DNA from 3 places in the Frankia sp. AgPm24 genome. Region 3 is predicted to be linked to each of the others. Evidence: predicted binding sites of a transcription regulator. Region 3 holds the regulator's gene; each other region holds the start of a gene.

Region 1 (10,413 bases), on a different contig from region 3:
CGTAACGGGTGGCGAGACGGTCAAGGGCCGCCTCGGCATGCGCCTCACCCATGCTCCAGAGCACGATCTGGGCGGTCTGGGCGTCCTGGACGACGCGCAGGGCCGGGTCCTCCAGGCACAGCCGGGTCAACGCGACCGACAGCCGGTCCTCGTCCGACCGGGCCCGGGCCCGGATCGCGAGCGGCAGCTGGGGCTCGGGCATCGTCCACACCGGAAGCAGGCAGGGATCGTCCGGGCTGGACAGGGTGTCACCGGTCGCGGCCGTGGCCAGTTTCGTCACGACGCAGATGCCACCGGCCGCGCAGTACGGCACGCTGTGCAGGGCCGGGCCGTACGGACGCGACAGCGCCCCGACCCGCTCGTCGCCCGCGTGCTCGCCCGGTCCGCTGACCCGGACCATGTCGTCGGGGTGCAGCGTTCCACTGAACACCCGCACCACCGACATCCGTCCGACATACGGGTCGGTGGTCGTGCGGATCACCTCGGCGACCAGCGGGCCGGAGTCGTCCGGGTGGAGGGTAGGGTGCGCCGAGCCGTCCGGTCGGCGCAGCGCGGCCAGCTCCGCGGTGGACGGGGCGGGGAAGCAGCGGGCGAACAGGTCGAGCAGTTCGTGGGAGCCGAAGCCGCCGGCCGCCGCGGCCGGCGCCGGGTGGGGGACGGGCAGCGGACCGGAGAGCAGGACGGGGAAGAAACCGGCCTGGGCGACGGCGGTGGCCAGATCCGCGGACAGCAGCTCGGGGTCCGGTTCGGCGCCGCCGAGATAGCCCTCGAGCAGGGTCTCGTCCTCGCTCTCGGCGATGATGGCCTCGATCAGCGCGGCCCGGGCGGCCCGGGCGGTGTCCCCGGACGGTTCGGGGGACAGTTCGCGACGCTCGCCCGACGGCGCGTACTCGACGATCCGGTCGTGCAGGAGGTCGGTCAGCCGCATGCCACCCTCGCCCGACCTGCGGGCCAGCATCGCCGGCAGGACGCCGGGGCCGAACACGCGTCGACAGTCGCGGATCGTGGCGTCCAGGTCGGCCCGACCATGGTCGAGATGGGTGAGGGCGATCGCCCGTGGCATGCCCACCGCGGCGCACTCGGACCACAGCAGGCTGGTCGCGGCATCCACCCCGTCGACGGCGCTGACGACGAACAGGGCGGCGTCGGCGGCCCGCAGCCCCGCGCGCAGGTCCCCCAGGAAGTCCGGATGGCCTGGGGTGTCCAGCAGGTTCACCGTGCACTCGTCATGCTCGAACGAGCACAGGGTGAGGCCGTCGGAGTGGGCCCGGCGATGGTCGACGTCGGCGTGGCCCAGATAGCTGGTGTGCGAGCCGTGCTGCCCGTTGTGTCGCTCAGGCGGCCCCGCGACGGCCAGCAGCCGGTCGACCAGCGTGGTCTTGCCGGCGCCGGTGTGCCCCACCAGTGCCACGTTGCGAACACCCCTCGAGCCCACCGTCATCGCGGCCTCCCTGATCCGGACGTCTCCCGCAGCCGGTACCGGCAGACTCCTCCTTTGTGACGCGCGGCACAACCCGGACGTCGGCGGGGGAGGGCACGGGGACGACGCGGTGAAGACGCGGTGAAGGCGTGGGGAGGACGTGGGGCCGGGGCGGGACGGGTGCGGTGGAGCGCCCGTCGTGGCGGCGAGGATGTCGGTGCTCGGCGGTACTGTGAAGACCGCCCGAAGCCGGGCAGACGTGCGCGGGACGACGGGACGGACATGCTCGCAAGCAAGGCACGACCGCAGATCCAGAAGGTGCTCGACCCGGTGAGCCAGTGGGCCGCCCGTTCGTCGATCTCACCGGACGTGGTGACGATCATCGGCACCGTCGGGGTGGCGGGCGCGGCGCTGGGTTTCTTCACCCGCGGCGTGTTCTTCCTCGGCACGATCGTGATCACCCTGTTCGTCTTCTCCGACCTGATGGACGGGGTGATCGCCCGGGCACGGGGGATGTCGTCGAAGTGGGGTGCCTTCCTCGACTCCACCTCGGACCGCGTCGGAGATGCCGCGATCTTCGGCTCCCTGGTGATCTGGTACGCCGGGGACGGCGACTCCACGCCGCTCGTGGTGGCGGCGCTGATCTGCCTGGTCGCCGGCTCGATCACCTCGTATGTCAAGGCGCGGGCCGAGAGCCTCGGCTTCACCTGCAACGTCGGCTTCGCCGAGCGCGGCGAGCGGCTGCTCACCCTGCTGGTCGCCGCCGGGCTGTACGGGCTCGGAGTGCCCTATCTGCTGCCGGCCGCACTGTGGTTCCTGGTCGGGGCGACGTCGCTGACCGTCGTCCAGCGCGTGATCCACGTCTACCGGCAGTGGGACCGCGCCGGTGATCCCCCTGGCCCGCGTGGCTCGCGTGGTCCGTCCGGGTCGTCCGGGTCGGGCGGACCGGGTGGGTCGCCGGCACCGGGCGCTCCGCTGCCGGGCGGCGGGCCGATGTCGGCCGGTGGGCCCACGGTGGCGATGACCGGCCGCGGCGTCCCGCGGCGGCCGTGAGCTCCGGGCGGCTGACCGATCTGGCCTACGCGCTGGGGTGGCGGGTCGTCCGGTTGCTCCCGGAGCGGCTGGCCGCGGCCGTCTTTCGGGCCGGCGCCGACCTCGCCTGCCGCCGGGGTGGTCGTGGTGTGCGGCGGCTGCGCTCCAACCTGGCCCGGGTCGCGCCGACAGGCACCGACCTCGACGCGCTGACCCGCGCCGCGATGCGCTCCTACGCCCGCTACTGGCTGGAGGTCTTCCGGCTGACCGATCTCGGCCTCGAGCGCATCGTCCGCCAGATGCGGCTGCTGGACCAGCACGTGCTGCGGGAGGCACACGCCCAGGGCCGTGGCACGGTGGTCGCCCTGCCGCACATGGGCAACTGGGAGCAGGCCGGCGCGTGGCTGGTGGCCAGCGGCATGCCGTTCACCACCGTCGCCGAGCGGCTGCGACCGGAGTCGCTGTTCGAGCGTTTCCTCGCCTTCCGGACCGCGCTCGGGATGGAGGTCATCCCGCTGACCGGCGGCGAGTCCCCGCCCTACGAGGTGCTCGCCGCGCGGCTGCGGGCCGGTGGCACGCTGTGCCTGCTCGCCGATCGGGACCTGTCCAGTTCGGGAGTCGCCGTGCGCTTCTTCGGCGCGACCGCGACGATGCCCGCGGGCCCCGCCGCCCTCGCCCTGGAGACCGGGGCGGTCCTGCTGCCGGTCACCCTGTGGTTCGACACCGACGGCTGGAGCGGGCGGATTCACGCGCCCGTGCCGCACAGCGACGTCGCCACGATGACCCAGGCCCTCGCGGACGAGTTCGCCCAGGGCATCGCCGCCCATCCGGCCGACTGGCACATGCTCCAACGCGTCTGGCGGGACGATCCGCCCTCGTCGTCGCCGACCCGCGCGCCGGCATCGTCGGCTCCGTGAGGATCGGGATCGCCTGCCCGTACACCTGGGATGTGCCCGGCGGGGTGCAGGTGCATGTGCGGGACCTGGCCGAGACGCTGATCGCGGCCGGCCACGAGGTCTCGGTGATCACACCCGTCGACGACGAACGGACCCTGCCCTCCTACGCCGTGGACGTCGGGCGGGCCCTGCCCGTGCGCTACAACGGCTCGGTGGCCCGGCTGCTGATGGGGCCGGTCTCCGCCGCCCGGGTGCGCCGCTGGCTGCGTGAACACGACTTCGACGTGCTGCACGTCCATGAGCCCAGCGCGCCCAGCGTCGGCCTGCTGGCCTGCATGCTCGCCGACGGTCCGATCGTCGCCACGTTCCACACCGCCAACCCGCGCTCGCGGTTTCTCACCGCCGCGCAGGGCGCGTTGCAGCCGTCGTTCGAGAAGCTGCGGGCGCGCATCGCGGTGTCGGAGGCGGCCCGTCGCACCCTGGTCGAGCATCTGGGCGCCGACGCGATCCTCATCCCCAACGGGGTGGCGGTGGCGGGCTTCGTCGGCGCGACACCGCTGCCCGGCTACGACGACGGACGCCCCACGGTGGTGTTCCTCGGGCGCATCGACGAACCCCGCAAGGGTCTGGACGTGCTGCTCGCCGCGATGCCGGCGCTGCTGGCCAGCGTCGCCGACGTCCGGCTGCTGGTCGCCGGCCCCGGTGACGCCGCGGGTCTGCGCGCCCGGCTGGACCCGCGGTTGCGGGACCGGGTCGACCTGATCGGCCTCGTCTCCGACGCGGACAAGCCCCGGGTGTTCGCCTCCGGCCAGGTCTACTGCGCGCCGAACACCGGGCAGGAGAGCTTCGGCATCGTGCTGCTCGAGGCGATGGCGGCGGGCACCCCGGTGGTCGCCAGCGACCTGGACGCGTTTCGCCGCGTCCTGGACGACGGGCGGGCCGGGCGGCTGTTCGAGGTGGGTGACCCGGCGCGGCTGGCCGAGGTCCTCGCCGAGGTGCTCACCGACCCGGGCGGCGTCACCGATCTGGTGCGCCACGCCCACACGGTCGCGCAGGCCTACGACTGGCGCACGATCGCCGAACGCATCGTCGGGGTCTACCGGATGGTCTCCGGCGACGGACGGGTGTCGGTCGCTTCCAGCTGACCGGGACCCCGGTCACACCGCGGCGTTGGCTACGCTGCGCGAGATGGATGCCCTCGTGGTGGTGGTTGCTCTGGTGGTGGCGATCGCGACCTATCTGACCTGGCTGGCGTTGCGCCTTGATCGGCTGGCCGCCCGGGTCGCCGACGCCCGCGGGGGACTGGTCACCCAGCTCGTCGCCCGGGCCGACGCCGCCGACGCGCTCGCCACGCGGTGCGCGCTGCCCGAGCTCGCCGACAGCGTCCGGCGGGCGCGGGCCGCCCATCCGGCGCTGCTGGCCGGCGGCCCGCTGGACGGCGGGGTCGAACTGGCCGAGAACCTGCTGAGCCGGTCCCTGCGCTCCGGTGAGGTCGCGGCGGCCGGACAGCTCTTTCCCACCGAGCTGCACGCGGTCGACAGCGAGGCCGCCCGGGTCGCGCTCGCCCGCCAGTTCCACAACGACGCCGTGCGCGACCTGCGGGCCCTGGCCGGGCGCCGGCTGATCCGGCTGCTGCACCTGGTCGGACGTCGGCCGAGCCCCACCTACTTCGAGATCGACGACGCGCTGCCGGTCCGGGGGGATCTGCCGGGCCTCGCCTCCTGAGCGTCGGCCCTGACCGGGCTGCCCCGCCCACGGCACCGATGGCCGACCGGACCGCGCCGTACGATGGGATACCGACCCACCCACACGGGAATCACCGGGCCGGGCAGCCGACCTCTCCCGCGGCGTCCGATCGGGCGCGGCGTGGACGACGGCGGTGCCGGCCCGTGTGTGGTGCCCGACTGGAAGCGAAAGCGACGGCACATCATGTCCGAGGCCCAGAGCGCCCCCAACAGCGGCTTGGCGGCCGACTCCCCCCGTGACGGCGACGCGGCTCGCCACGCCGGCACCGCCCGCGTCAAGCGTGGCATGGCGGAGATGCTCAAGGGCGGCGTGATCATGGATGTGGTCAACGCGGAGCAGGCGCGCATCGCCGAGGACGCCGGCGCCGTCGCCGTCATGGCCCTGGAGCGGGTGCCCGCCGACATCCGCGCCCAGGGCGGCGTCGCGCGGATGAGCGACCCGGACATGATCTCCGAGATCGTGGCCGCGGTGTCGATCCCGGTGATGGCCAAGGCGCGCATCGGGCACTTCGTCGAGGCCCAGGTGCTGCAGGCGCTCGGCGTCGACTATGTCGACGAGTCCGAGGTGCTCACCCCGGCCGACCCGCATCACCACATCGACAAGTGGAAGTTCACCGTCCCGTTCGTCTGCGGTGCGACGAACCTCGGCGAGGCGCTGCGCCGGCTCGCCGAGGGCGCGGCGATGATCCGTTCCAAGGGTGAGGCGGGCACCGGCGAGGTGTCCAACGCCGTGGTGCACATGCGCACCATCCGCGCGGAGATCGCCCGGCTCTCGGCCCTGCCGGCCGAGGAGCTGTACGCCGCGGCCAAGGAGCTGCGCGCCCCGGTCGACCTGGTCACCGAGGTGGCCCGGCTCGGGCGGCTGCCGGTCGTGCTGTTCACCGCCGGCGGCATCGCGACCCCGGCGGACGCGGCGCTGATGATGCAGCTCGGCGCCGACGGTGTGTTCGTCGGCTCCGGGATCTTCAAGTCCGGCGACCCGGCCCGTCGGGCCCGGGCGATCGTCGAGGCCACGACCATGTACAACGACCCGGATGTCCTGGTGAAGGTGTCCCGTGGCCTCGGCGAGGCGATGGTCGGCATCAACGTCTCCGAGCTGCCGCCGGCCGCCCGCTACGCCGATCGTGGCTGGTGAGCGGCCCGCGGATCGGCGTCCTCGCGCTGCAGGGAGATGTCCGCGAGCACGCGCGCGCGCTCGCGGCGGCCGGGGCCCGGCCGGTGGAGGTCCGCCGGGTCGCGGAGCTCGACGAGGTCGACGGCCTGGTGCTGCCCGGCGGGGAGTCCACCACCATCGGGCGGCTGCTGCGGGTGTTCGCGTTGCTGGAACCGCTGCGGGAGAGGGTGCTGGCGGGCCTGCCCGTGTTCGGCTCGTGTGCTGGCATGATCCTGCTTGCACGGGACGTCGTGGACGGCCGACCCGACCAGCCTCTGGTCGGCGGGCTGGACATGGTGGTCCGGCGCAACGCGTTCGGCCGGCAGGTCGACTCGTTCGAGGCGGACCTCGACGTCGTCGGTGTGCCGGGACCGCCGGTGCATGCGGTCTTCATCCGGGCACCATGGGTGGAAAAGGCAGGCGACACGGTCGAGGTACTGGCCCGTGTCGCCGAGGCGCCGGTGGCGGTCCGTCAGGGGTCGCTGCTGGCGACGGCGTTCCATCCCGAGCTCACCGGTGACTTCCGGGTACACCGGCTTTTCGTCGACATCGTGCGATCATCCGGATCAGGTCGGTGATTGCGAGTAAGAGGGGCAGGACATGAGCGGTCACTCCAAGTGGGCGACCACGAAGCACAAGAAGGCGGTCATCGACGCCCGGCGCGGCAAGCTGTTCGCCAAGCTGATCAAGACGGTCGAGGTCGCGGCCAAGACCGGCGGGGGAGACCCGGCCGGCAATCCGACGCTCGCGGACGCCATCGCCAAGGCGAAGTCCCAGTCGGTGCCGAACGACAACATCGACCGGGCGGTCAAGCGCGGCTCCGGTGAACTCGGCGGCGGCGTGAACTACGAGAGCATCACCTACGAGGCCTACGGGCCGGCCGGGGTGGCGGTGCTCGTCGAGTGCCTGACCGACAACCGCAACCGGGCCGCGTCCGACGTGCGGGTGGCGATCACCCGCAACGGTGGGACGGTGGCCGACCCGGGTTCGGTGTCGTACCTGTTCAACCGCAAGGGCGTCGTGCTGCTGGCCAAGCGGGACGGGCTGACCGAGGATGACGTGCTGCTGGCCGTCCTCGACGCCGGCGCGGAGGAGGTCAACGACCTCGGCGACGACTTCGAGGTCATCTCCGAGGCGACCGATCTGCACGCGGTGCGGGTCGCGGCGACCGACGCCGGGCTCGAGGTCAGCTCGGCCGACATCTCCTGGCTGCCGAGCGTGAGCGTGCAGCTGGACGCCGAGCCCGCCGCCAAGGTGCTCAAGCTGGTCGAGGCGGTCGAGGACCTGGACGACGTGCAGAACGTCTGGTTCAACGGTGACATCTCCGACGATGTCATGGAGCTGGTCACCAGCTGAGTGCGCCCGAACGCCGGGGCACACCGCCGGGGGCGTCCGATCGGCCGCGGTCGGCGTGTCGTGGATGTCGTGGTTGCGCCGCACGCCGTAGTATCGAACGAGTGTTCTCGCCGCGGTGCGCGTCCTCCCGCGGCGAGTTCCCTGCGGCGGGTTCTTCGGCGGTGGGATCCCAGCGGCGTGCGTACTCGGGAGGATGGATGCGGGTGCTCGGAGTCGATCCGGGGCTGACCCGGTGTGGCGTGGGAGTGGTCGACGGTGGCGTCGGCACCCGGGCCACCCTGGTCGAGGTCGGGGTGCTGCGCACCTCGGCCGGGGCGGATGTGGCCGATCGGCTGCGCGCCATCGCCGACGGGATCGACGCCTGGCTGGACCGCACCAGGCCGCAGGCCGTGGCAGTGGAGCGGGTGTTCAGCCAGGCCAACGTGCGCACGGTGATGGGCACCGCCCAGGCCGGCGCGGTGGCCATCATGCTGGCTGCCCGGCGGGATCTGCCGGTGGTGCTGTACACGCCCAGTGAGGTCAAGGCGGCCGTCACCGGCAGCGGCCGGGCCGACAAGGCACAGGTCGGTTTTATGATCACCAAGCTGCTCGGGTTGGCCGAGGTGCCGCGGCCCGCCGACTCCGCCGACGCGCTGGCGCTGGCGCTGTGCCACCTGTGGCGCGGCCCGGCCCTGGCTCGGATGCGGGCGGCCGCCGGCCCCGGGGGCACGCGGTGATCGCCTCGGTGTCGGGCACGGTCACCGCGCTGGGGCCGCTGTCCGCGGTCGTCGAGGTCGGCGGGGTGGGGCTGCTGGTCCAGTGCACCCCGGCGACGCTTGCGTCCCTGCGGGTGGGGGAGCCGGCCTCGTTGGCCACCACCCTGGTCGTGCGCGAGACGGAACTGACCCTGTACGGCTTCGCCATGCCCGACGAGCGGGACGTCTTCGAGGTCCTGCAGTCCGCGGCCGGCGTCGGCCCGAAACTGGCCCAGGCCGTCCTGGGCGTGCACGATCCCGACACGGTCCGGCGCGCCGTCGCCGAGGAGGACCTCAACGCCCTTACCCGGGTACCCGGCATCGGCCGCAAGGGAGCCCAGCGCATCGTGCTGGACCTGCGCGACCGCCTCGGCCCCCCGCGCGGTCCCGCGGCTGTGCCCGGCCCGCGGGCGGGTGCGCAGGCCCGGGCGGGCAGCCCCGGCGAGCATGGTCCCGGTGGCACGGTCGCGGCCTCGGTGCGGGAGGCCCTGGGCGGGCTTGGCTACTCCGCCCGCGAAGCCGAGGACGCCGTCGCCCGGGCGCTGGCCGCGCTCGCAGACCCTCCGCTCGCAGACCCTCCGCTCGCCGATCCCGCGGGCGACACTCCCACGGGCGACGCGGTCTCCGAGACCGCCATCCCCGTCTCCGAGCCTGACGCGGCGACGCTGCTGCGTGGGTCCCTCGCCGTGCTGCGCCGATGACGGCCCGCCGCGGGCCGTCCCGACAGTGGCCAAGCGCCTGCCCCGGCGGCGCGGATGGGTGAGCAGGGCCTGGTCTCGGCGGTCGCCAACGCCGAGGAACGGGCGTTCGAGGCGGGTCTGCGGCCGCACACCCTGAGCGAGTTCGTCGGCCAGGGCAAGGTTCGCGAACAGTTGACCATCATGCTCGAGGGCGCCCAGGCCCGCGGCACACCGCCGGATCACGTGCTGCTGTCCGGTCCGCCCGGCCTGGGCAAGACCAGCCTCGCCATGATCATGGCCGAGGAGCTCGGGGTTCCCCTGCGGATGACCAGCGGCCCGGCGATCGAGCGTGCCGGCGATCTCGTCGCGATCCTGACCGCGCTCTCCCCGGGCGAGGTGCTGTTCCTCGACGAGATCCACCGCATCGCCCGGCCGGCCGAGGAGCTGCTCTACTCGGCGATGGAGGACTTCCGGGTCGACGTGATCCTCGGCAAGGGCCCCGGGGCGACGGCGATCCCGCTGGCGCTCGCCCCGTTCACGTTGGTGGGGGCGACGACCCGCTCCGGGCTGCTCACCGGACCGCTGCGCGACCGGTTCGGCTTCACCGCCCACCTGGACTTCTACCGTCCCGACGAGCTCACCCAGGTGCTCACCCGCTCCGCCGGGCTGCTCGGCGTGCGGCTCACCCCCGAGGGCGCCGACGAGGTCTCCGGTCGCTCGCGGGGCACCCCACGGATCGCGAACCGGCTGCTGCGCCGGGTCCGCGACTACGCCGAGGTGCGTGCCGACGGCACGGTCACCCGTGAGGTCGCCGCCGCCGCGCTGCGGGTCTACGACGTCGACGGGCTCGGGCTTGACCGGCTCGACCGGGCCGTCCTGGAAGCCCTGGTCACCCGGTTCGGTGGCGGTCCGGTCGGACTTTCGACGCTCGCGGTGTCGGTCGGTGAGGAGACCGAGACCGTCGAGGACGTGGCCGAGCCGTTCCTGCTGCGGGCCGGCCTGCTGATCCGCACCGCCCGCGGCCGGGTGGCCACGCCGGCGGCCTTCGAGCATCTGGGTGTCGAACCGGTCAGTGACCCGCTTGGGCGCAGCCAGACGGCGCTGTTCCCCGACGCTGGCTGACCTGCCGCGGCAGCCTGGCGACGGCGCGTGCGGCGGTACAAACCGGACTCCCGGGCCCTGCCCACCGAACGCACCCGTTCGATACGTACGATCGCCGCAACAGTTCAGGAGGACGGGATGTGGGCGCGTACATGACGACGGCGGCGGGCAACAGCGAAGGTGGATCGATCGGCGGGTTTCTGCTCCCGTTGCTCCTCGTCCTCGTCGTGGTCTACATCTTCTCGATGCAGCGCCGCCGGGCCAAGGCCCAGCAGCAGGAGGCGTCGCGGATCGAA
Region 2 (10,413 bases), on a different contig from region 3:
AACCGTTGGTGCGCGGCGAAGCGGGCGGCTCGTACGCGGCCGCGGGCGCGGTGGGCTGGGCCGGGTCGACCGCGGTCGACTCCCAGCGCTGGGCGGCGGCGGGCTGGGGGTGGGCGCGGGGAGCGGGGGGTTCCGGCAGCCGGGCGGGGGCGTTGCCCGAACCCTGGTTGGGATGGCCCTGCGTGGGATGGCCCTGGTCGGGAACGAGGGTCAGTGCCGGGGCGCCGGCTCGTGGCGCCGGCCCGGCGGGCGCCGCGGGAGCGATCGGTGCCACGGGTGGTGCCGGTGGTTCGACGATCTCCGGGGCCACCAGCGAGCGGGCAGCGTCGTCGTGCGGACGTACCCGACGCACGACCGGGTCCCACGTCCAGCGCGCGCACCGGCTCTCCGAGGTGAGCTGCACCAGCCAGATGCCGTCGACGCGACGCCAGGCGTCCCACTGCGCGGAGGCAGGGTTGTCCTGGGCGACGACGAGACGGGCGTCCACGACCTCACCGAGGGGACGCCCCGGGCCGCCACCGGGATCCTTCGGCAGCAGGGCGGCGCGGGCCTCCTGGACGACACGGGCCCGCTCGGCCAGCACCGGACCCTCGTACCGCTCCACCCGTTCCACCGGGATGCCCGCGGCCCGGGCCACCTCGGCGGCCGTCTCACCGGCTCGCAGCCTGGCCTGGATCTCGCGCGGGGTCAGCGCGCTCTCGGTGCGGACCTCGCTGCGGCGTACACCGCGCAGGGCGGCCCGGAGCCGGTCGTCGACCGGCACCCGGAACTGTTCACCGTCGGTCCGCCCGGCCGCGTCCGCCAGCACGAGATAGCCGCCGTCCTCGCTGAGTGCGACCGCCCGCAGCTCACGCATGGCGCCTCCTGATCTCATGAAGCCGTGCCCTGCCCCACCGATGTGCCCCGCCCGCGCGGACAGCCGTGCCCGTCGGATCGCCCCCGAGGCGGGACACACAGCGGGGGCCGTCCCAGCGGGCAGCTCGACAGGACGCACCGGAACCCGCCTTCGGCGAGTGCGTCCCGGTAGATGACAGCCTGCCATCGATATGGCCACTCGGGCGGCTGTCGGCGGGCGACACGCGAAGTCTGACCGGGTCGGGCCGGTCCGCTTGGGCCGGCGAAGGCCGGATGGTCCTAGGGACGGCGACCGCCCGGCGGGCGGGTGGCGGGGCCACGTCGACGTGCGGGACGTGCGCTCGGACGTGGCCGGGTCTGGTCGCCGAGGCCCGCGAGTGCCGCCCCGACGATGCCGGCCTCGTTCTGCAGCTGGGCGGGTACCACCTTCGTCCGGATCTCGAGGGCATCGAGGAAACGGTCGGCCTTTTTGCTCACACCCCCACCAATGATGATGAGGTCGGGCCAGAGCAGCGCCTCGAGCGTGCCGAGGTAGCGGCCGACCCGCTTGGCCCACTTCTCCCAGGAGAGGTCCTCGCGTTCGCGGGCGGCGTCCGAGGCGCGGGTCTCCGCGTCGTGCCCGTGGATCTCCAGATGCCCGAGTTCGGTGTTGGGCAGCAGCTGGCCGTGCAGGAACAGCGCGGTGCCGATGCCCGTCCCGAACGTGGTCATGATCACAAGTCCGCTGACGTCGCGGCCGGCACCGAAGGCCATTTCCGCGATGCCGGCGGCGTCGGCGTCGTTGACCGTGGTGATGTCGGACGCGGCGGTGGCCGGCGCCGGCGGGGATGGCACCGAGGTGGCATCGATCCCGGCCTGGGCGAAGGCGGCGGACAGCACCGCCACCGTGTCCGTGCCGATCCAGGTGTCGTCGATGTTCGCCGCGGTCAGCGCCACACCGTTCTTCACCACCGAGGGCAGCGCGACACCGACCGGCCCGGACCAGTCGAAGTGGCTCACGACCTCGGCGACGGTGGCGGCCACCGCGTCCGGACTCGCCGGCTGCGGCGTGGCGATCCGGTGCCGAGGGGCGGCGAGCGTTCCGTCCTCGACGTTGACCGGCGCGCCCTTGATGCCGCTCCCCCCGACGTCAACCCCGAAGACCTGCATGACCGAGCCCTCCCGTGCCGATGGCGTGCGAGAGGACAAGTGTCTCAGGCCGGTGGACCTTGGCGGCGCCCGCCCGGTCGCGGCGAGCCGCCCGACCGGCGGCTGTAGCGGTGCTGTAGGGCCGAACCGCCTCCCCGAGCCGGGATGCGGGCCTCTATACGCTGGGTTGGTGCGGCTGGTGGACACCTTCGGGCGGATCGCGACTGATCTGCGTGTGTCGCTGACCGATCGGTGCAATCTGCGTTGTACCTACTGCATGCCGGCCGAGGGTCTGCCCTGGCTGCCGGGCCCGCACCTGCTCACCGACGACGAGGTGGTGCGTCTGGTGGGTATCGCCGTCGAACACCTCGGCGTCACCGACGTCCGCCTCACCGGCGGTGAGCCGACCCTGCGCCCCGGCCTGGTGGGTCTGGTGGCCCGGCTGGCCGACCTGCGTCCCCGGCCGCGGCTGGCGCTCACCACCAACGGCCTGCGCCTGGCCGAACTCGCCACGCGGCTGCGGTCCGCCGGTCTTGACCGGGTGAATGTGTCGCTTGACACGTTGGACGCGTCCCGCTTCGTCACCCTCACCCGTCGTGACCGTCTCGAGGATGTGCTGGCCGGCCTGCGGGCCGCGGCCGCCGCCGGACTCACCCCCGTCAAGGTCAACAGCGTGCTGCTGCGCGGGGTGAACGACGACGAGGCCACGGTCCTGCTGCGCTGGGCGCTGGCGGCCGGGTACGAGCTGCGGTTCATCGAGCAGATGCCGTTGGACGCCCAGCATGGCTGGCGCCGCGCCGAGATGGTGACGGCCGAGGAGATCCTCGCCGCGCTGCGCACCGAGTTCACGCTGCGGCCCCGGCCCGGTCGCGGCAGTGCGCCGGCCGAACTGTTCGAGGTGGACGACGGTCCCGGCCAGGTCGGGGTGATCGGCTCGGTGTCCGCCCCGTTCTGCGCGGCCTGCGACCGGGTCCGGCTGACCGCGGACGGGCAGGTGCGCGACTGCCTGTTCGCCCGGGACGAGAGCGACCTGCGCACCGCGCTGCGTGCCGGTGCCAGCGACGAGGACATCGCCGGCCGCTGGCGGACCGCGGTCTGGGGTAAACACGCCGGTCATGGCATCGGCGCACCCGACTTCCAGCAACCCGACCGGCCGATGTCCGCCATCGGCGGCTGACCGATGACGCTGGTGGGTCGATGACGGTCGGCCGGCCCGGGGATGTGGACACGGGCGACTGGAGCGCGCTGATCTGTGCGGGTGGCGCCGCCCGCCGGCTCGGCGGACGGGACAAGCCGGCCGTCGTGGTCGGCGGTGCGACACTGTTGGATCGGGTGCTGGCGGCCACCGTCGCCGCACGCCGCCGGATCGTGGTCGGCCCCCGGCGTGACCTGGCCGGACCCGCGACCACGGTGCACTGGTGTCGTGAGGACCCGCCCGGAGGCGGCCCGCTCGCCGCGATCGCCGCCGGGCTCGTGGCCGTCGACACCGCGTTCGTCGCCGTTCTCGCCGCTGACCTGCCGTTCGTCACCGAGGACGTGCTGAGGGCGCTGCGCCGTGCGGCGGGCGAACCCGGGGTGGACGTCGCCGTCCTGGTCGATCCGGATGGTCGGGCGCAGTACCTCGCCGCGGTGTGGCGCACGGCCCGCCTGCGCGCGGCGCTGCCCGCCGACCCCGCTGGCGCACCGGTGCGCGCCCTGTTCGCCGGCCGAACCCCGTCCACCGGACGGGAGGTGGCCGCCGTCCATGCCGACGCCCGTACCTGCCTGGACTGCGACGACGACGCGGAGGTGGCCCGGGCCCGCGGCTGGGTGACTCAGCCCATCCGGCCGTGGCCGGCCTCGTTCAGGTAGCCACGCATGTCGATCGCCATCGTGTGCACCGCGTCGTGGTCGGGCTCCTCGTACGCCTCGCCGCCACGCGCGTAGCCGAAGGTCAGCCGGGGCAGCACCTGGGTGGGTGTGTCCATGCTGGCGTCCCAGTCCGGCTCGTCGCCGGCGAAGGCGGCCGGGCCGGAGGGCAGCTCCGCACTGCCGGGCGCGGCGGTGACGATCGCCCAGTCGACCACCCCGAGCACCACGATCACCCCGAGCGCGGGCAGCGCCACGACCGGGTTCCACGCGGAGAGCCCGACCAGAGCGAACACCGCCACCACGGTGACCCCGCCGACGAGATGACGGCGGCCGGGACGAAGCGCCGGAACCTTACGACCGCGCCGATAATGCGCCATACCACCAGTGTGCCGGACACCGACAGTGTCGGGTACCCGCCTGTCGGGTACCCCCTGCCGGTCAGCCGCTCCCTCGCGTGCTCCCGCCCGCACTCCCTCGGCATGGGTGAGTACGTCCGACCACCCATGGTGATCGGATTCGGCCCGTGCGCCCCGGGTATCGCCAGCCCGACGACAGCGGAGGGTACGACCGGTCACCCTTTCTGGTGAAGGTTGTGCGCACTGGCGGCCTTCTGGGCCACACTTTCCAGGAATGCGAAGGACCATGGCCCGACGGCGCACCATGTGTTCAACCTCGCCAGGCTGGAGGTTTGCCGTGGAGGCTCGACGCCGGACGACCAGTCCGCGCCGAACATCCGTTTACGCCACTTTCGTGCTGCTCAGCGTGGTGGCGACGGTGCTGCTGGCGGCGGGCGGCTGCGGCTCGCCAAGTTACCAGTATGTGACAAACAAGAAGGATGGTGCGTTTCTGCGGGTCCCGAATAGCTGGAGCCACCAGGAGATGCCCGGCCCGGCGTTGTTCGGGATCGACGCCCGCAACGTCAGCCCGGAGATGCTGCGCGGGCTGATGTCACGCGAATGGGTTGTCGGCCTGGACGCCGGTGCCCGCTTTGACGCCACCCGGCTGCTGGTTCCGGACGCGGCCGTGCCCAAGGGGTTCGCACAGGTGCGCCACCTGTTGCCCGAGGAGGCGAACGCGGTGTCCACCAACGACCTGCGCAACTTCGTGCTCTCGGTCGACGACGCCCAGGCCGCCCAGGAACAGGCGGTGCGCACCGACCCCTACGGCGCCCGACTCGAGCCGAGCTTCCTGCTGCTCGCCGACGAGGTCGTGCACAAGAAGGACGGTGTGCACGGCGTGCATCTGGTCTACCAGGTCAGGACCGACGCCGGTCTGGTGACGATCGACCAGACGAGCCTGCTCGACAACGGCCAGGCGGTGCTCTACCAGCTCATTCTCGCGTGCTCGTCGCTGTGTTACGCCCAGCACGGAGCACAGATCGGCGACGTGGCCAAGTCCTTCACGATCAAGCCCACGGACCAGGGGCAGTAGGGATGGGCGTGATGGACCACGCAGACCGGATCACCGACCTGACCGATCTCCCTGATCTCCCCGATCCCGGCCCGCGGCCCTCGGGCGGCTCGTCCTCGCTGGCCGGCCCGCCGGCCTCGGGCCCCGGTTCGCGCGACGCGGAGTCCCCCCAGGGACCCCGGCGCCGCCGGCTGTCGCTGTGGGACCGGTCGAAGTTCCTGCTGCTGCTCGGCGCGGTCTTCCTGTTCGTGGTCGCCGCGGAGGTCTCCGACGATCCGCTGATGACCTGGAGCGACGGTTTTCGCATCCAGGCCCGCCGGAGCGCCTGGGTGCTGGTCCTGCTCGGCATGGAAGTGCTGCGCCAGGTGCACATGTTCGTCGGCGAACGCTGGTCGGCCTACTACGTGTTCTGGACCGAGCGGGTGTTCGGTCGGCTGGAGCGGCGATTCCTGAGGATCAACGACTGGAACCGGTTCCGGTTGTCCCGGGCGGTCAAGTGGATCGTGGGTCTTGCCCTGGCCCTGTTCGTCTACGCCCGGTTGTCGCACACCTCGGTCTTCGACGCGCTGGTGAACATCCCCAGCGATCTGTGGCACGCGATTCCCATGGTGCTGCAGATCGTCCTGCTGATGCTGTTGGTCGTCGGCCAGTTCGTGGTGATGTTCTGGTTCCTGTCCAAGGGCGGCGTCGAGACGTACTTCCCCGAGGACATCACCACCCGTTTCGCGGACGTCTGGGGCCAGGACCACGTTGTCAGCCGGGTCCGGGAGAACGTCTTCTATCTGGAACGCCCGGAGGAGATCGAAAGCCGCGGTGGCCATGTGCCCGGCGGAATTCTGCTGTGGGGCCCGCCCGGTACCGGCAAAACCCTCCTCGCCGAGGCGGTGGCCGGTGAGACGGGCAAGCCGTTCGTCTTCGTCGATCCGGGTGCGTTCTCGGCGATGTTCGTCGGTGTGGGCCTGCTCAAGGTCAAATCACTGTTTCGCAAGCTGCGTAAGCTCGCGCTGCGCTACGGCGGTGTGATCGTCTTCTTTGACGAGGCGGACACGCTCGGTAGCCGCGGTGGTCTCGGCGGCAACTTCGGTGGTGGCGGTGTCGGCACCGGAGCCCGCTCCTGGTTCGCCCGGCAGGGCACACCGGCCGCCACCTCGCCGTCCCGTTCATCCCGTTCGTCCCGTTCGCCTGGACGGTCGCTGGCCGATGGGCACACGGCCGGACCGGGCTGCAACGGGCTGTCGTACCTGAGCGCGGCGGCCCAGGCGGAGATCGGCCGCGAGACGGCCCGCGAGCAGTTCGTGGTCGGTGGGGGTGGCGGCGGGTTCGACGGCACGCTGCAGGCGCTGCTGGCCGAGATGTCCGGGCTGAAGAAGCCCCGCGGCTTTTTCAACCGGGTCGTGCGGCGCACCCTCGGGATGCGCCCGAAGCCACCGCCGAAGTACCGCATCCTGGTGATGATGGCGACGAACATGCCGCAGTCCCTGGACGAGGCGTTGCTGCGCCCCGGCCGCATCGACCGCCAGTACAAGGTCGGCTACCCGAGCAAGGAGGGGCGGGTGCGCACCTTCGAGGGATACCTCGCGAAGGTGCGCCACGAGCTGACCCCCGGGCAAATCGACCGGCTGGCCGTGATGAGTCCCGAGGCCACCGGCGCGACGATCAAGGACACCGTCAACGAGGCGCTGGTCCAGGCGGTCAAGGACGGCCGGGAGGCGATCACCTGGCAGGACATGCTGCGCGCCCGGGTGATCAAGGAGTACGGCCTCGCCGACGACCACGAGCACATCGACCAGGAGCGGCACAGCATCGCCCTGCACGAGGCCTGCCATGCCGTCGTCGCCTACCGGATGCAGCGCGGTCGGGTGATCGACCTCGCGACCATCGAGCGGCGCGGCGGGGTCGGCGGGTTCGTCGCCCATGTCGCGGTCGAGGACCGGATGTTCATGTGGAAGTCCGAGATCGAGATCCAGGTGATGGTCTCGCTCGCCTCCCTCGCCGGTGAGCGGATGTTCTTCGAGGGGGACAACACCGTCGGTGTCGGCGGCGACCTGCGCAGTGCCACCACCCTGGTCGCCAGCTACCTGTCGTCCGCGGCGATGGGTGACACGCTCTCGTCCCGGCTGGCGATGCTCGAACAGCAGATGGGCAGCCTGTCGCTGGACGCGGACCGTCCCTTCGGCCAGCAGATCGAGTCCAAGCTGCGGGAACTCTACGAGCGCACCGAGGTGGTCCTGCAGGACAACCGGCGGGAGATCCTGGCACTCACCCATGCCCTGGAGGAACACAAGACGATCACCGGTGAGGACGTCGAGGCCATCATGGAGGGCGGGCTCGGCCCCACCGTGGACGGCCGTCGCTACCGGGAGCCGGACTTCCTGTCCGTCTTCGAGGGGTACCACTCCAACGCGGTCAGCGCGCACCGTGGTCAGACCCGGGAGGTGCACCGACTGCCGGAACTCGGCCGCGCCGCCGCCCGTCAGGTGGACGGTGCCCGTCAGGCCGAAGGGGCCGCCGGTGCCGCCGTGTCCGTCGACGAGCGGGAACGCAGGGAGAGCAGCGCGTAGCCCGCGCCGACGAACGCCGCGACCGCCGCGAGCACCAGACCCGCCCGCGGCCCGCACGACTGGGCCACCCAGCCGGCGATCGGCCCACCCACCGGCGTCGACCCGAGCAGCGCCACCGACCACAGCGCCATCACCCGGCCCCGCATGGCCGGGTCGGCGGCGAGCTGGACGGTGGCGTTGCCGGTCGAGATGAACGCCACACTGCCCGCCCCGACCAGCACCAGGGCGGCGAGTTCCACCGGCAGCGTCGGCGCGATCGCGGCCAGCAGCAGCACGCCGCCGAACACCGCCGCGATCAGGCCGAGGGGTCGTACGCCCACTCGCCGCCGTCGGGCGACGGCGAGCCCGCCGACCACCGCACCCGAACCCATCGCCGCGGTCATCAGGCTGTAGGTCGCCGCGTCGCCGTCGAACGTCTCACGGGCGACCAGTGGCAGCACCACCTGGAACTCGTAGGACAGCGCGCCGATGACCATCATCATGACCAGCGGGACGCGTAGCGTCCCGGTTCGCCACGCGTAGCGCAGCCCCGCCCGCAGCTGCCCCGGGGCCCGGTGCACGGGTGTGCGGGCGTGCAGTTCGGCGGTGTTCATCCGGCGCAGCGCGATCAGTACCGCGCCGAAGGACGCGGCGTTGAACAGGAAGCAGCCCGCGGTGCCGATGCCCAGAATGATCGCCCCGGCCAGCGCCGGCCCGATGATCCGGGCCGCGTTCATGGTCACCGAGTTGAGGGTGATCGCGTTGGGCAGATACTCGGGCCCGACCATCTCCTGCACGAAGGTCTGCCGGGTCGGGTTGTCCACCGCGTTGCACAGCCCGATGAGCATGGCCGTGACAGCGACCATCCACAGCCGGGCCGAACCGGTCAGGTCCAGGATGCCCAGGGTGAGCGCGGCCAGCCCCGATCCGGTCTGTGTGATCATCAGTAGTCGTCGCCGGTCCGACCGGTCGGCGATCACCCCGCCGTAGGGCCCGAACAGCAGCACCGGCAGGAACTGTGTGGCCGTGACCAGCCCCAACGTCGTTCCTGACGCGCCCAGCGACAGCACCAGCCAGCCCAGCGCGATCGTCTGCATCCAGGTCCCGCACAACGAGACGAGCTGGCCGGCGATGAACAGCCGGAAGTTACGCACGCGCAGGGCGGCGAACGTGCTGTTCGACTGCTCCCGCTGTGCTGCCGCTGCCGCTGCCGCTGCCGCTGCCGCTGCCGCTGCCGCTGCCGCGGGGGGCGCGCAGGCCGGCGGCGGTGAGATCACCCGCAGGGTCGCTGTGGCGGGTGGGGTCGCCGCTCTCGACGGCCGACCGGGACTGTCCACCTGCGGCACCATCCATGCACCTCCAGCAGCGGGAACGCCGCTGGCGCGATCGTTATTTCATGTCAGGTAAATATTATGCCGCGTGGGATCCCTTGGCATGCCTGGAAGTGTGACCTATGATCCGAACATGTGTTCGATTTCGGGTCGATGGTGGCGGCCGGTGATGGTGATCGTGATCGTGTGGGCGGCTGTCGACCCGCTCGTGCGCCGGGTCCACGGGGAAGGTGGTCAGCCATGATCGACGTCGAGGCGATGCTGGGGGGCGTCGTCGCAGCCGAGGTGAGCGAGCTCCCCGATGCGGAGGTCGCGGCGCTGGTCGTCGAGCTGCGGCGGCTGGTCGACGCGACCGACGCGCTGTGGGCGCGGGCGCTCGCCGAGTTCGATCGGCGCGAGCTGTGGCGGGCCGACGGTGCCCGTTCGGCGGTGGCCTGGCTGCGGCGTGAATGTCGGCTGGTGCATCCGACGACGGTTTCGGCTCTGCTGGTCGCGCGGGCGGCGCGGGCCCTGCCGGCGACCGGGGGCGCGTTTCGCGCCGGCGACATCAGCTTCGAGCATCTGCGGGCGATCGCGCCGGCGGTGGAGCCCACGCGCCTCGAGAGGGCGCGGCGGGCGGATCCGATCTTCGCCCGGGCGGCGTTGTGGATGAATCCGCGTCAGATGGGCGGTGTCGTGCGCACCTGGGTGCAACTGGCGGACGAATGAGGCCGTCGCCGTGGAGCCAGGCGCTGGCCTGGCGGGTCGGGGTGTGGTGGAGGTCGGGGTGTGGTGGAGCTGGTTCTGGCGGAGCGCGCTCGGGCCGCCGCGGCCCCTGGGGCAGGGGGGTCGGGCAGGTCCGGGCCAGGTCGCAGCCGTGGGCCGTTACAGCGGGATGTTGCCGTGCACGTTCTTGTGCGCCCGTGCGTCGGCGAGGGCGCCCGCCAGGGCCGAGGCGATGACACCGCGGGTGTTGCCGGGTGTGATGACCGCGTCGATGACGCCGAGCTCGACGGCGCGGTCCACCCCGCCGACGGTGCGCTCGTGTTCCTCGGTGAGCTCGGCGAGCACGCTGGGTCGCCGCTGGGCCGGCACGTCCGCGAGCGTGCGTCGGTGCAGGATGCCGACGGCCGCCTCGGCGCCCATCACGGCGATCTGCGCGTTCGGCCAGGCATAGACGGCGGTGGCGCCCAGCGAGGTGGAGTTCATCGCGATGTAGGCACCGCCGTAGGACTTGCGCGTGACCACGGTGACCCGCGGCACGGCGCACTCGGCGAACGCGTAGAGCAGCTTGGCACCGCGGCGCACGACGCCCTCCC
Region 3 (10,413 bases):
CACAGCCCGCTCCAGCCGGCGTTCGCGACCGCGCCGACCTCATTCCAGCAGCAGGAACTCACCGGGCACGAGATCGGGCGAGGACAGGTGGTTGACCCGCATCAGCCGATCGACCACGGCCCCGGTGTCGGCATCGGGATCGAGCGCGACGGCGATCTCCCGGAGGGTCTCCCCCGCCACGACCAGATGCCCGCGCCGCGGCTCATCCGCCCGCACCAGCGACGCACGCGGCACCATCACCGTGAGCGCGGCCGCGACACACAGCGCGATGACCGCGACGACGACCGCCCGACCCCGCCGGGTCAGCCTCAACGGCGGCTCGGCGCCACCCCCGACCCGGGAACCCGCCACGCCCCCGGACGCCGCCACGGCTGCGGAAGCCCCCATCGCGCCCCGGAACCCCGTGGACGGATGGCACGCCCACCCGCCGGCGCCACCGCGCCGCTGGGCCCGCACCACCGCCAGATCGACGACCCGCGTCGCGTGGTCCACACTCACGACAACCTCCCGGAGCGAGCGGACAGGAGCCGGTTACGAACTCCCGTTCGATCGAACTACTGGTCGATTGTGACACGGGCCCGCGGGGAGAGGAAGAGACACGCTCGAACAGACGTTTGAGATTCCGCGACCATCCGGTTACCGTCAAGACGATCAGGTGTGGACCGGACGATCCCCCCCGGTCGCGGACACTGCACGCCGTGGCGAGGCTGGGCACCCCAGGTGACCAGCGATCGCGTGGAATCACGGTCCGCGACCTGGGGTTGCCGTCCGGCCACTACGCGGTATGCGACGAGGAGAGCGGTAAGCGATGACCACCCAAAGCAGGGGAACGCGCCGAGGCGGTGCCCGCGGCAACGTGCGGCCCTTCCCGGACAACCCCGCGGACGCGCCCGGACTGACCCCCCGGCAGCGCAAGGTGCTCGAGGTCATCCGGGCGGCCGTGGAGCGGCGCGGATACCCGCCCAGTGTGCGGGAGATCGGCGAGGCAGTCGGGCTCACCAGTACCAGCAGCGTGGCGCACCAGCTGAAGATGCTGGAGGAGAAGGGCTACATCCGGCGCGACCCGAACCGGCCGCGGGCGATGGAGGTGCTCGGCGCCGACCGCCCGCGCCGCGCCGGTGGCGGTGGGAGCGCCGCGACAGTGGTGCCGGCGTTCCCCGGCGAGGCGCCGGCCGCCCCCGGTGCCGCCAGCGATCCGCAGGCGACATACGTGCCCGTGCTCGGGCGGATCGCCGCCGGTGGGCCGATCCTGGCCGAGCAGGCCATCGAGGACGTCTTCCCGCTGCCGCGGGAGATCGTCGGCGAGGGCACCCTGTTCCTGCTGCGGGTCGTCGGCGAGTCGATGGTGGGCGCGGCGATCTGCGACGGCGACTGGGTGGTCGTGCGCCAGCAGCCGGTGGCGGACAACGGCGAGATCGTCGCCGCCATGATCGATGGTGAGGCCACGGTCAAGCGCCTGCGGGTGCGTGACGGCAAGGTGTGGCTGCACCCGGAGAACCCGAGCTTCAGTGACATCCCGGGTGAAGGCGCGTCCATCCTCGGCCGGATCGTCGCGGTGCTGCGCCGGGTCTGACGGGCGATGGCCGGCCGCCTGGGGGCGGCCGGCCAGTTCGGGTGGAGGTCAATGCCGGGGTGCCCGGCCCCCGCTCAGGCGCGGAACATGTCGAGATCCGCGGCGAGCGCCGGTGAGACCCGAGCCGTCAGGCGCGTGCCGTCACCGGTGTGTTCCTGACTCAGAACCTCGCCGATGGCGTGAATCCGCGAGACGAGGTCACCCCGCGTGTACGGGAGCAGGACCGTGAGCTCCACGTCCGGATGTGGCACCCGCAGGCTCAGGGCCTCGACGAGCGCGTTGAGGCCGTCTCCGGTGCGCGCGGAGATGAACACCGCGTCCGGAGCGAGCTGACGCAGTTCGGCCAGCACCGTCGGTTCGGCCGCGTCGACCTTGTTGACGACGATCAGCTCGGGTACGCCGCCCGCGTCGATGTCGTTGAGGACCTCCCGCACCGCCGAGATCTGCCCGGCCGGATCCGCGGCGGAGCCGTCGACCACGTGCAGGATGAGATCGGCATCGGCGACCTCCTCCAGAGTGGAGCGAAACGCCTCGACGATCTGGTGCGGCAGGTGACGGACGAACCCGACCGTGTCGGTCAGGGTGAACGCCCGCCCGTCGGGCAGGGTCGCCCGGCGCACGGTGGGGTCGAGGGTGGCGAACAGCGCGTCCTCCACCAGCACTCCGGCACCGGTGAGCCGGTTGAGCAGCGAGGACTTGCCGGCGTTGGTGTAGCCGGCGATCGCCACCGACGGCGCCTCGCCGCGGCGCCGCGACGAACGCTTGGTCTCCCGCACGGTCGACATCTCGGCCAGGTCACGACGTAGCCGGGCCATCCGCGCCCGCAGCCGACGCCGGTCCGTCTCGATCTTGGTTTCACCGGGGCCGCGGGTACCGATGGGTGCCCGACCACCGCCGCTGGCGGCGGCCCGGGACATGGATTCACCCCAGCCACGCAACCTCGGCAGCATGTACTGCAGCTGGGCGAGTTCGACCTGAGCCTTGCCCTCTCGGGACGTGGCGTGCTGGGCGAAGATGTCGAGGATCAGCGCCGTACGGTCGATCACCTTGACCTTGACGATCTCCTCGAGCTGACGGAGCTGGCCCGGGGTGAGCTCACCGTCGCAGATCACCGTGTCGGCACCGGTCGCGGCGACGACCTCGGCCAGTTCCCGCGCCTTGCCCGAGCCGACATAGGTCGCGGCGTCCGGCCGGTCGCGGCGCTGCACGAGGGCGTCGAGCACGGCCGAACCCGCCGTCGTGGCCAGGGCCGCGAGCTCCGCCATGGACGCCTCGGCCGCCCGCAGCGAGCCCGACGTCCACACCCCGATGAGCACGACCTGCTCCAGTCGGAGCTGCCGGTACTCGACCTCGGTGACATCTTCGAGTTCGGTCGCCAGGCCCGGCACGCGGCGCAGAGCCACGCGATCCGCCAGGTCGAAACCATCACCCGAATCGGCGAAGAAACCAGAAAGCGCCGCCGTATCGTCGTCGGCGAGTTCGATGAGTGATCTGTCCATGGTGGACGCATCCAGGGCGTCGGCAGGAAGTGTCATACCATCCGTTCTCAACGCGGCCCGCTGCCGCGGCATTCCGCGTCGCTTCGTTTGGCCAGGTCACGCGCGTGTGCGGCGACCATCGGAAGGGCTGCGCGACCCGCGTACCGCGGGCGGCGGTCGTCCTTCCGTCGTCTGCCAGGGTCCCACGCCGACGCGGCGATCGCGAATGGTTTCGGGCGGATCTCCGGCGGTGTTCGATCCCGGTCGATGCTTCGTGCCACGCCGCCGGTCGGCCGAGATGGCGCGTAGCGTCGGGCTCGTGTATCGCGAGCGCCGCGCCATCGGGCTGCCGGCCACCGTCTGGATCGCCCGATCGGACCGGCCCGATCGGGCGATCCACGCCGGCCCGGGTGGTCAGGCCGGCGAGGCGCACCGGGTGCTTCCCGACGGCGGCATCGACATCATCTGGAGCTCGGATGGCCGGCTGATCGTCGCCGGTCCGGATACGGCCGCCACCGTCGTGCCCTGGGCATCCGGGGTGCACCACGTCGGCGTCCGGTTCGATCCCGGTCACGGTCCGGCCCGGCTGGGCACCCCGGCCGCGGCGCTGCGCGACAGCCGGATCGACCTGGCCGCGCTGTGGGGCGACGGCCCGGCCCGGCGTCTCGCCGACCAGGTCGCCGCCGCCGGGCCGCAGACCGCGGCCCGGGCGCTGGCCATCCAGACGGCGCTGCTCGAACGGCAACCGGATACGCGGCTGTCCGACCCGATGACGCCGGCGATCGTGTCCGCCGTGCGGGCGCGCGTGACGGTGGGCGCGCTGGCACGGTCGGTCGGGTTGAGCGAACGCCAGTTGCTGCGCCGCAGCCGGCGGGTCTTCGGCTACGGCCCGAAGACCCTGGGCCGCGTCCTGCGTCTGCAGGAGGCGTTGCGCACCGCCCGGTCCGGCCACGGACTCGCCCTGACGGCCGCCCTGTCCGGCTACGCCGACCAGGCCCATCTCGCCCACGAGGTACGGGCGCTCACCGGCCTCACCGCCACCGACCTGCTCGCCTCCGCCAGGGTCACACCGACCGTGGACGCACCGAGCAGCGTGGACGCACCGACCGTGGACGCGCCGCCGCCGCGTTGACGGCCCACGAACCAGGTGGACGAGCCGTGGTCAGGAACTCGCCGGGACGGTGGCCGCGAGCGGTGCGTACAGGTCGACGGTGTTGCCGTCGGGGTCGACGACGCTCGCGTAACGCTGGCCCCAGAAGGCGTCCCACGGCGCCAGGTGACTCTCGTACCCGGCAGCGACCAGATCCCCGTGGACGGCGTCGACCTCGGCCGGGCCCTCGCAGGCGAAGGCGAGGCTGATCCGACCCTGACCGGCGCTGGCCGGCGCCCAGGCCGGATCGAAGGAACGGATGGTGGCCTCGGTGTCGAACAACAGCCGTTGCCCGCCGGGCAGGACGACCTCGACGTGCGGTTCGGCGTCGGCGTCGGCCGGGATGGCAAGCCCCAGCCGACGATAGAAGGCCAGGCTGCGGGCCAGGTCGGAGACGATCAGTCCAGTGCCGTTGAAGGTGGCTGTCATGACCGCAGGCTAGGCTCGCCCGCCGGCGCCGGTCTTGTCGGAATCGGACCCGTACCGCCGAGCATCCCGATCCGCACCGCCCCGTCGAAGACCAGCTCGGCCGGCCCCCGCAACAACACCGTGTCGGCCCGCCACCGAACGTTCAGCACCCCGCCGGGCACGTCCACCGCCACCTCGACCTCACCGCCACCAGCACCGGCACCGGCACCGGCACCACCGCCGTCGCCCGCAGAAGCAGCCGTCGCCCCGGTGGGGCGGCGACCATGGCGGTCGGCCCAGGCCACGGCCACGGCGCAGGCCCCCGTGCCGCAGGAGGCCGTCTCCCCGACCCCGCGCTCGTAGACCCGCATCGCCACGCCGCCACCCGGGCGATCCACGACGATCTCGACGTTGACTCCCTCGGGGAAGTCGTCGGCGCGAAACCGCGGCGCCCGGCTCAGGTCGAGGCCACGCAGCGCCGCGACGTCCAGATCGTCGGCGAAACAGACGGCGTGCGGGTTGCCCATCGACACGGCGACCGCGTCGAACTCCCGCCCGGCGACGCTGACCGGCGGCGCGGACGGGCCCGCCGCGGCCCGCGCGGAGAAGGACGGCGGGCCCATCTCCACGGTGACGTCCCCGACCGGCGGCACCTCGACGCGGCGCAGGCCCGCCCGGGTCGCCAGCACGAAGCCGCCGGGGCGGACATAACCGGCCTCGACGAGGTAGCGGGCGAACACCCGGGCCCCGTTGCCGCACATCTGGGCGAGCGAACCATCGGCGTTGCGGTAGTCCATGAACCAGCGGGCCGAACCGACGAACGGCACCGCCTCCGGTGCCGCGGCCGACAGCACGACCCGCAGGACACCGTCCGCGCCGATACCGGTACGCCGGTCACACAACGCCCGGACCAGCTCCGGGGTCAGGTTCAGATCGCCGTCCGGATCGGGCAGGATCACGAAGTCGTTGCCCGTGCCCTGCCCCTTGACGAACCGCAGCTGCTGGTCATCGCGCACCGGCACATCGTACGGGCGTGCCCGCGGCCGCTCAGCCCGGCTCAACGCGGTTCAGCCCGCTGCGGTTCGGTCTGGCTGGGTTCGGCTCCGCTTCGTGGTCCGGCGGCCGACACCCAGGCTCGCAGCCGCTCGTCGGTGCGTTGCGACGGACGGTGCCAGCGCTCCGGGCGGCCCCGGCCGAGCGCGATCATCCGGGCGTCCTCGACGGGGACCGGCGGGCAGAACACCGGGCCGATGGCACGGTCGCAGCCCAGGTCATGGACCCGGGTGGCGAGGCGGGCGGAGTCCACGCCGTCGGCTACGACGGTCAGCGCCCGGCTGTGCGCGAGGCGGACGATCGCCGCCACGACCGCCTCCCCCTCCAGGTCACGCATGGTGGCCTGGAGATACAGACCGTCCAGCTTGACGAGGTCGAGCGGCAGCAGATCGAGCACGGCCAGGGAACCGAACCAGGTTCCGAACGACTCGACCGCGAGCGCGACGCCGAGGGCGTGCAGGTGGGCCAGCAGGCCCGGCACGACCGGAGCGGCCAGGCCCAGCGCCCGTTCGCTGAACTCCAGGCCGATCGCGCCGGCGGGCAGCAGCCGCCCGGACATCAGCCGGTCCACCTCGGTGACGAAGGCGGGGCTGGCCAGCTGGCGCCCGTCGATGTTCACCCAGAGCCGAGGCGGACGGATCGGGGTGCCGACCGCCATCCGATGCCAGGTCCGGGCCTCGGTCACCGCCATCCGCAGCACCCACTGGTCGACCTGGTGGACAAGCCCGGCCGCCGCGGCGATCGGCATGAACTCCGCGGGACCCAACACCCCCCGCTCGGGATGCTGCCACCGCGGGTGCGCCTCCATCCCGGGCACCGAACCGTTGCGCAGATCCACCTCGGGCTGGAAGTGCAGCCGCAGCGAGCCATCGTCGAAGGCCGCGTAGAGCGCGGGGACGAGAGCCAGGTCAGGTGGCAGACCACCGGCGGTGGCGGGCACGGTCACAGCGATCTCTCCAGACGCCGCGCGGGACAGGCCGCCGCGGGCCGGATTCCACGCCGCCGCGGCCCTGCGACGACCACGTCTCCGGCGATCGGACGAACCGGTCACCCGTCAGATCGAACCACCAGCCGCAGCGCCTGTGTGACGTCCGGTTGGTTCAGCCACGATATCCGGTTATCCCGGCGAAACCAGGATCTTTGCCGCCTGGCGAAACGCCGCGTCGCGGAAATTGTGGCCAGCTTGGCCTGATCTGTGGACTCCATTGCGCCGTCCATCCAGGCGAGGAGTTGAGCGTATCCGAGCGCACGTGACGCCGTGCGACCTTCCCGAAGACCGCCCTCCACCAACTGACGCACTTCATCGGGAAAACCCGCGTTCCACATTCTGTCCACCCGTTGGGTGATGCGCTCGTCGAGATCGTCTCGGTCCACGCCTATCTGGACGACGTCATAGACCGCGCGTTGTTCCGGCAGGGTCGCCGCGTAATCCCCGGTCAGTTCGACGACCTCAAGGGCCCGCACGATCCGCCGACCGTTGCTGGGCAGGATCGCCTCGGCGGCCCGCGGCGCCCGACGGGCCAGCTCCGCGTGCAGCTCCCCCGAGCCGCGGCGGGTCAGCTCGGCCTCCCACCGGGCGCGCACCACCGGGTCGGTGCCCGGAAAACTGAGATCATCCAGGGCGGCCCGCACGTACAGTCCCGAGCCGCCGACGAGCACCGGGACCCGTCCGGCCGCCAGCAGCGCGTCGATCACCCGCCGGGCGTCCAGCTGGAAACTCGCGACATCGGCGGCGTGCGTGACGTCCCAGACATCGAGCAGATGGTGCGGCACGCCGCGGCGCTCGTCCAGGCGGACCTTGGCGGTACCGATGTCCATCCCACGGTAGAGCTGCATCGAGTCGGCGTTGACGACCTCACCGCCGAGCGCGAGCGCGAGCTCGATGCCCAGGTCGCTCTTGCCCGCCGCCGTGGGCCCCACCACCGCCACCACCGGGCCCCGTGGCACCGGCCGCCGCGTACCTCCCGCGCCCGCCGTGCTCTCCGTACTCCCCGCACTCGCCGACCCGTTCGTCACGATCAGGATCGTGCCACGGCCACCGGATGCCGGCGGGCCCAGGCCGCTCCCGGTGGATCTCCGGCCAACCCCCACCGCCGATAACGGACCCCCGGGCACCGACAGTCACCCGTCCGGCCAGAAGATCACGATATGTGATGGTCGCCCGGGCCGTGCGCGGCGGCCGGGAGCTACGCGGGGCGGTTCAGGCCGCTCCGGACACCTGGGCCTGGGCATGGCCCTCGGCATGGGCCCGAGTCTCGGCCTGGGCTTCGGCCTGGGCCTGGTTGTCGGGTTGCCAGAAGCGGATGAGGAGGTCGGCGAGGGCCTGCGGGCTGTCGGCGGCCGGGTCGTGGCGGGCGGCGGGAATCACCTCGTAGAGGGCGGCGAGTCGCCGGGCCATGTCGGCCTGGACGGTCGCCGGCCAGCCATCGTCGCCGTCACCATGTGCCACCAGGACGGGCAGCCCCGCCAGGCGGGCCACCGCGGCCAGTTCGTCCACCTGGTCGGGGGCCGACAGCAGCTGGTCACTGACCGCGACCAGGCCCGCGCGGTGATGCGCGAAGAAACGTCGGCGCAGAAACGCGTCGGTGTGGTCGGGGCGGGGGCGTGCGACGGCCTGCAACGTCGCCCACACCGCAGGCTGCCCATCCTGGCGCAGTACCCGCGCGACCCTGCGCAGCGCCGCGCGGCGGCGTCCCACGATACCCGCGGGCCCGGAGGACAGCAGGGTCAGCGTGCGCACCGCGGTGGGTTCGGCGAGTACCGCGGCCCGCGCGACCAGACCACCGAAGCTGTGCCCCACCAGGTGCACCGGTCCGCCACCGAGCGCCGCCGCCACCCGGTGGACGTCCCCGGCGAGCGCGGTCAGCGCATAACCCTCGACATCGTCCGGCCCGGGCGATTCGTACTGGCCGCGCTGATCCAGAGCGGTCACGTCGAACCCGGCGGCGACCAGCGCCGGCAGGACCGGCAGCCAGTCCTCCTTGCTCGCGGCGAACCCGGCGAGCAGCAGCACCACCGGACCCGCCGGCACCTCGGCCCGCAGTGCGGCCAGCCCCGCTACCTCGGTACGCCGAATCCCCGCTGGCAGGTCACACGCGCAATTCCTCACGACCCGCATCCCCCCGGATCCACACGGCTACTAGATAACCGACACCGTAGGGCGCGTCGTCGTATCGAAGCTCGCCGTTCCACACCGCGCGGCGCGTGTCGTCCCGACTCACGGCGGTACCAGCCGATGCGGCGCTCGCGGTGGTACCGGTGGTCGCGGCGAGCAGGGCGCCGGCCAGGACCTGCCAGGATGCGCGTCCGGCCGCGAGCAGGTCGCGGGCGAGCACCGGGTCGAGGTCGAGCAGGCCGGCCGGGTCGACGCCGGCCAGGGCGGCCGCGACGGCCGCGTCGAAGGGCGCCGCCCGCTCGTCCAGATGGCCGGGGGCCTTGATGCCGCGGCGGGCGGAACCGTCGCCCATCACCAGCAGTCCGAGCCGCTCGTCCGGCGCGCTGCCCGTGACCAGACGTTCCCCCAGCTTGGCGGCCTGGCTCGGTGAGTACGCCGCCGGCACGCCCAGCGCCGTGCGGGCACCCGTGAAACCACTGTTCGCCAACAGCCAGGCACCAGCGGTGAGGGACAGGGGCAGCGACGGGTCGGGGTTCGCCTCCGGCGGTGCCGCCTGGCCGTGGGCGAGCGGGACGACGAGGTCCACGCCGTAGCCGGCATACGTGCCGGTGGCGGTGGGACCGTACTCGATCCCGCCGGTCTCGGGCGCGGCCACCGTCACGGCCTCGGAGCCGGTGTCGCCGACGATGACGATCCGGTCCAGGCCCGCCGCGGCCAGCCGGCGCACCGCGTCGAGTGCGATCGGACGCACCGCCACCGGCTCGGCCCCACCCACTTCGGGGACGAGCAGCGGCGGATGCGGGCAGACCGCCGCGGCGACGAACGTCACCGCGGACCAGCCGCGGGAACGCCGACGCGGCAGGCGTCCACCGGCGCGGCGTCCGGCGGCTGCGGTGAAGTCGGGTCGGGTCGGCGGGCCGGCATGCCGAGCGAGACGCCCGGCCGGTTCGCCGCCGTGGGCGTCGTCGCCTGGTTGGACTGCTCCCAGGCGTCCCCGGCGCGGGTCCGCCGCCAGGCGAGCACCGGCCCGTCCGCCGTCAGGTGGTGCGGTGCGCCCCTGGTCACGACGGTCTCCACCACGTCCCCGGGACGGATGTCGCCCGCCGCGATGGCCCTCGGGTGCTCATCCAGCGGGCCGGTGGCGAGCTCGGCGGCGCGGAAGTGGACGAGCCGGCCGTCGCGGGCACGCCCGGACAGTCGCCCGGTGGCGTCGTCCTTGCGACCCTCGCCCTCGGCGACCACCAGCTCGACCCGGCGCTCGACCAGCGCGCGGTTGTGCGCCCAGGAGATCTCGTCCTGGAGGGCGACCAGCCGGGCGTAGCGTTCGGTGACCGTGGCCCGGTCGACCTGCTCGTCCATGGTGGCCGCGGGGGTGCCGGGGCGCGGCGAGTACTGGAAGGTGAACGCGCCGGAGAAGCGCGCCTCGCGCACGACGTCCAGCGTGTCGCTGAAATCGGCCTCGGTCTCGCCCGGGAAGCCCACGATGATGTCGGTGGTGATCGCGGCGTCGGGCATCGCGGCGCGGACCCGGCTGATGATGCCGAGGTAGCGGTCCCGCCGGTAGGAGCGGCGCATCCGGCGCAGCACCGCGTCCGAACCGGACTGCAAGGGCATGTGCAGCTGGTGGCAGACGTTC

Evidence for each region. Region 3 encodes LexA, which represses DNA repair genes until DNA is damaged. Its sites were predicted from a motif close to CGAACNNNNGTTCG; they were not measured.
Region 1: the regulator LexA is predicted to act here: its motif matches at 7,697-7,710, upstream of ruvC (crossover junction endodeoxyribonuclease RuvC).
Region 2: the regulator LexA is predicted to act here: its motif matches at 9,244-9,257, upstream of MXD61_RS09755 (DUF222 domain-containing protein).

What each region holds. Positions count from the first base shown of each region.
Region 1 is NZ_JALKFW010000208.1:67,961-78,373, forward strand. Features, by position in the region: gene MXD61_RS21195 (elongation factor G-like protein EF-G2) at 1-1,441, opposite strand, end outside; gene pgsA (phosphatidylinositol phosphate synthase) at 1,703-2,473, shown strand; gene MXD61_RS21205 (phosphatidylinositol mannoside acyltransferase) at 2,470-3,369, shown strand; gene MXD61_RS21210 (glycosyltransferase family 4 protein) at 3,366-4,493, shown strand; gene MXD61_RS21215 (hypothetical protein) at 4,537-5,073, shown strand; gene pdxS (pyridoxal 5'-phosphate synthase lyase subunit PdxS) at 5,278-6,228, shown strand; gene pdxT (pyridoxal 5'-phosphate synthase glutaminase subunit PdxT) at 6,225-6,824, shown strand; gene MXD61_RS21230 (YebC/PmpR family DNA-binding transcriptional regulator) at 6,847-7,602, shown strand; gene ruvC (crossover junction endodeoxyribonuclease RuvC) at 7,800-8,318, shown strand; gene ruvA (Holliday junction branch migration protein RuvA) at 8,315-9,037, shown strand; gene ruvB (Holliday junction branch migration DNA helicase RuvB) at 9,092-10,138, shown strand; gene yajC (preprotein translocase subunit YajC) at 10,258-10,413, shown strand, end outside.
Region 2 is NZ_JALKFW010000165.1:43,904-54,316, reverse strand. Features, by position in the region: gene sepH (septation protein SepH) at 1-856, opposite strand, end outside; gene ppgK (polyphosphate--glucose phosphotransferase) at 1,135-2,004, opposite strand; gene moaA (GTP 3',8-cyclase MoaA) at 2,174-3,160, shown strand; gene MXD61_RS09780 (molybdenum cofactor guanylyltransferase) at 3,181-3,834, shown strand; gene MXD61_RS09775 (hypothetical protein) at 3,798-4,211, opposite strand; gene MXD61_RS09770 (hypothetical protein) at 4,612-5,265, shown strand; gene MXD61_RS09765 (AAA family ATPase) at 5,268-7,805, shown strand; gene MXD61_RS09760 (MFS transporter) at 7,736-8,944, opposite strand; gene MXD61_RS09755 (DUF222 domain-containing protein) at 9,356-9,823, shown strand; gene MXD61_RS09750 (carboxyl transferase domain-containing protein) at 9,980-10,413, opposite strand, start outside.
Region 3 is NZ_JALKFW010000002.1:23,783-34,195, reverse strand. Features, by position in the region: gene MXD61_RS28280 (LysM peptidoglycan-binding domain-containing protein) at 40-498, opposite strand; gene lexA (transcriptional repressor LexA) at 809-1,573, shown strand; gene hflX (GTPase HflX) at 1,648-3,108, opposite strand; gene MXD61_RS00995 (AraC family transcriptional regulator) at 3,371-4,183, shown strand; gene MXD61_RS00990 (VOC family protein) at 4,214-4,630, opposite strand; gene dapF (diaminopimelate epimerase) at 4,627-5,625, opposite strand; gene MXD61_RS00980 (EAL domain-containing protein) at 5,667-6,608, opposite strand; gene miaA (tRNA (adenosine(37)-N6)-dimethylallyltransferase MiaA) at 6,710-7,609, opposite strand; gene MXD61_RS00970 (alpha/beta fold hydrolase) at 7,863-8,771, opposite strand; gene MXD61_RS00965 (hypothetical protein) at 8,752-9,606, opposite strand; gene miaB (tRNA (N6-isopentenyl adenosine(37)-C2)-methylthiotransferase MiaB) at 9,603-10,413, opposite strand, start outside.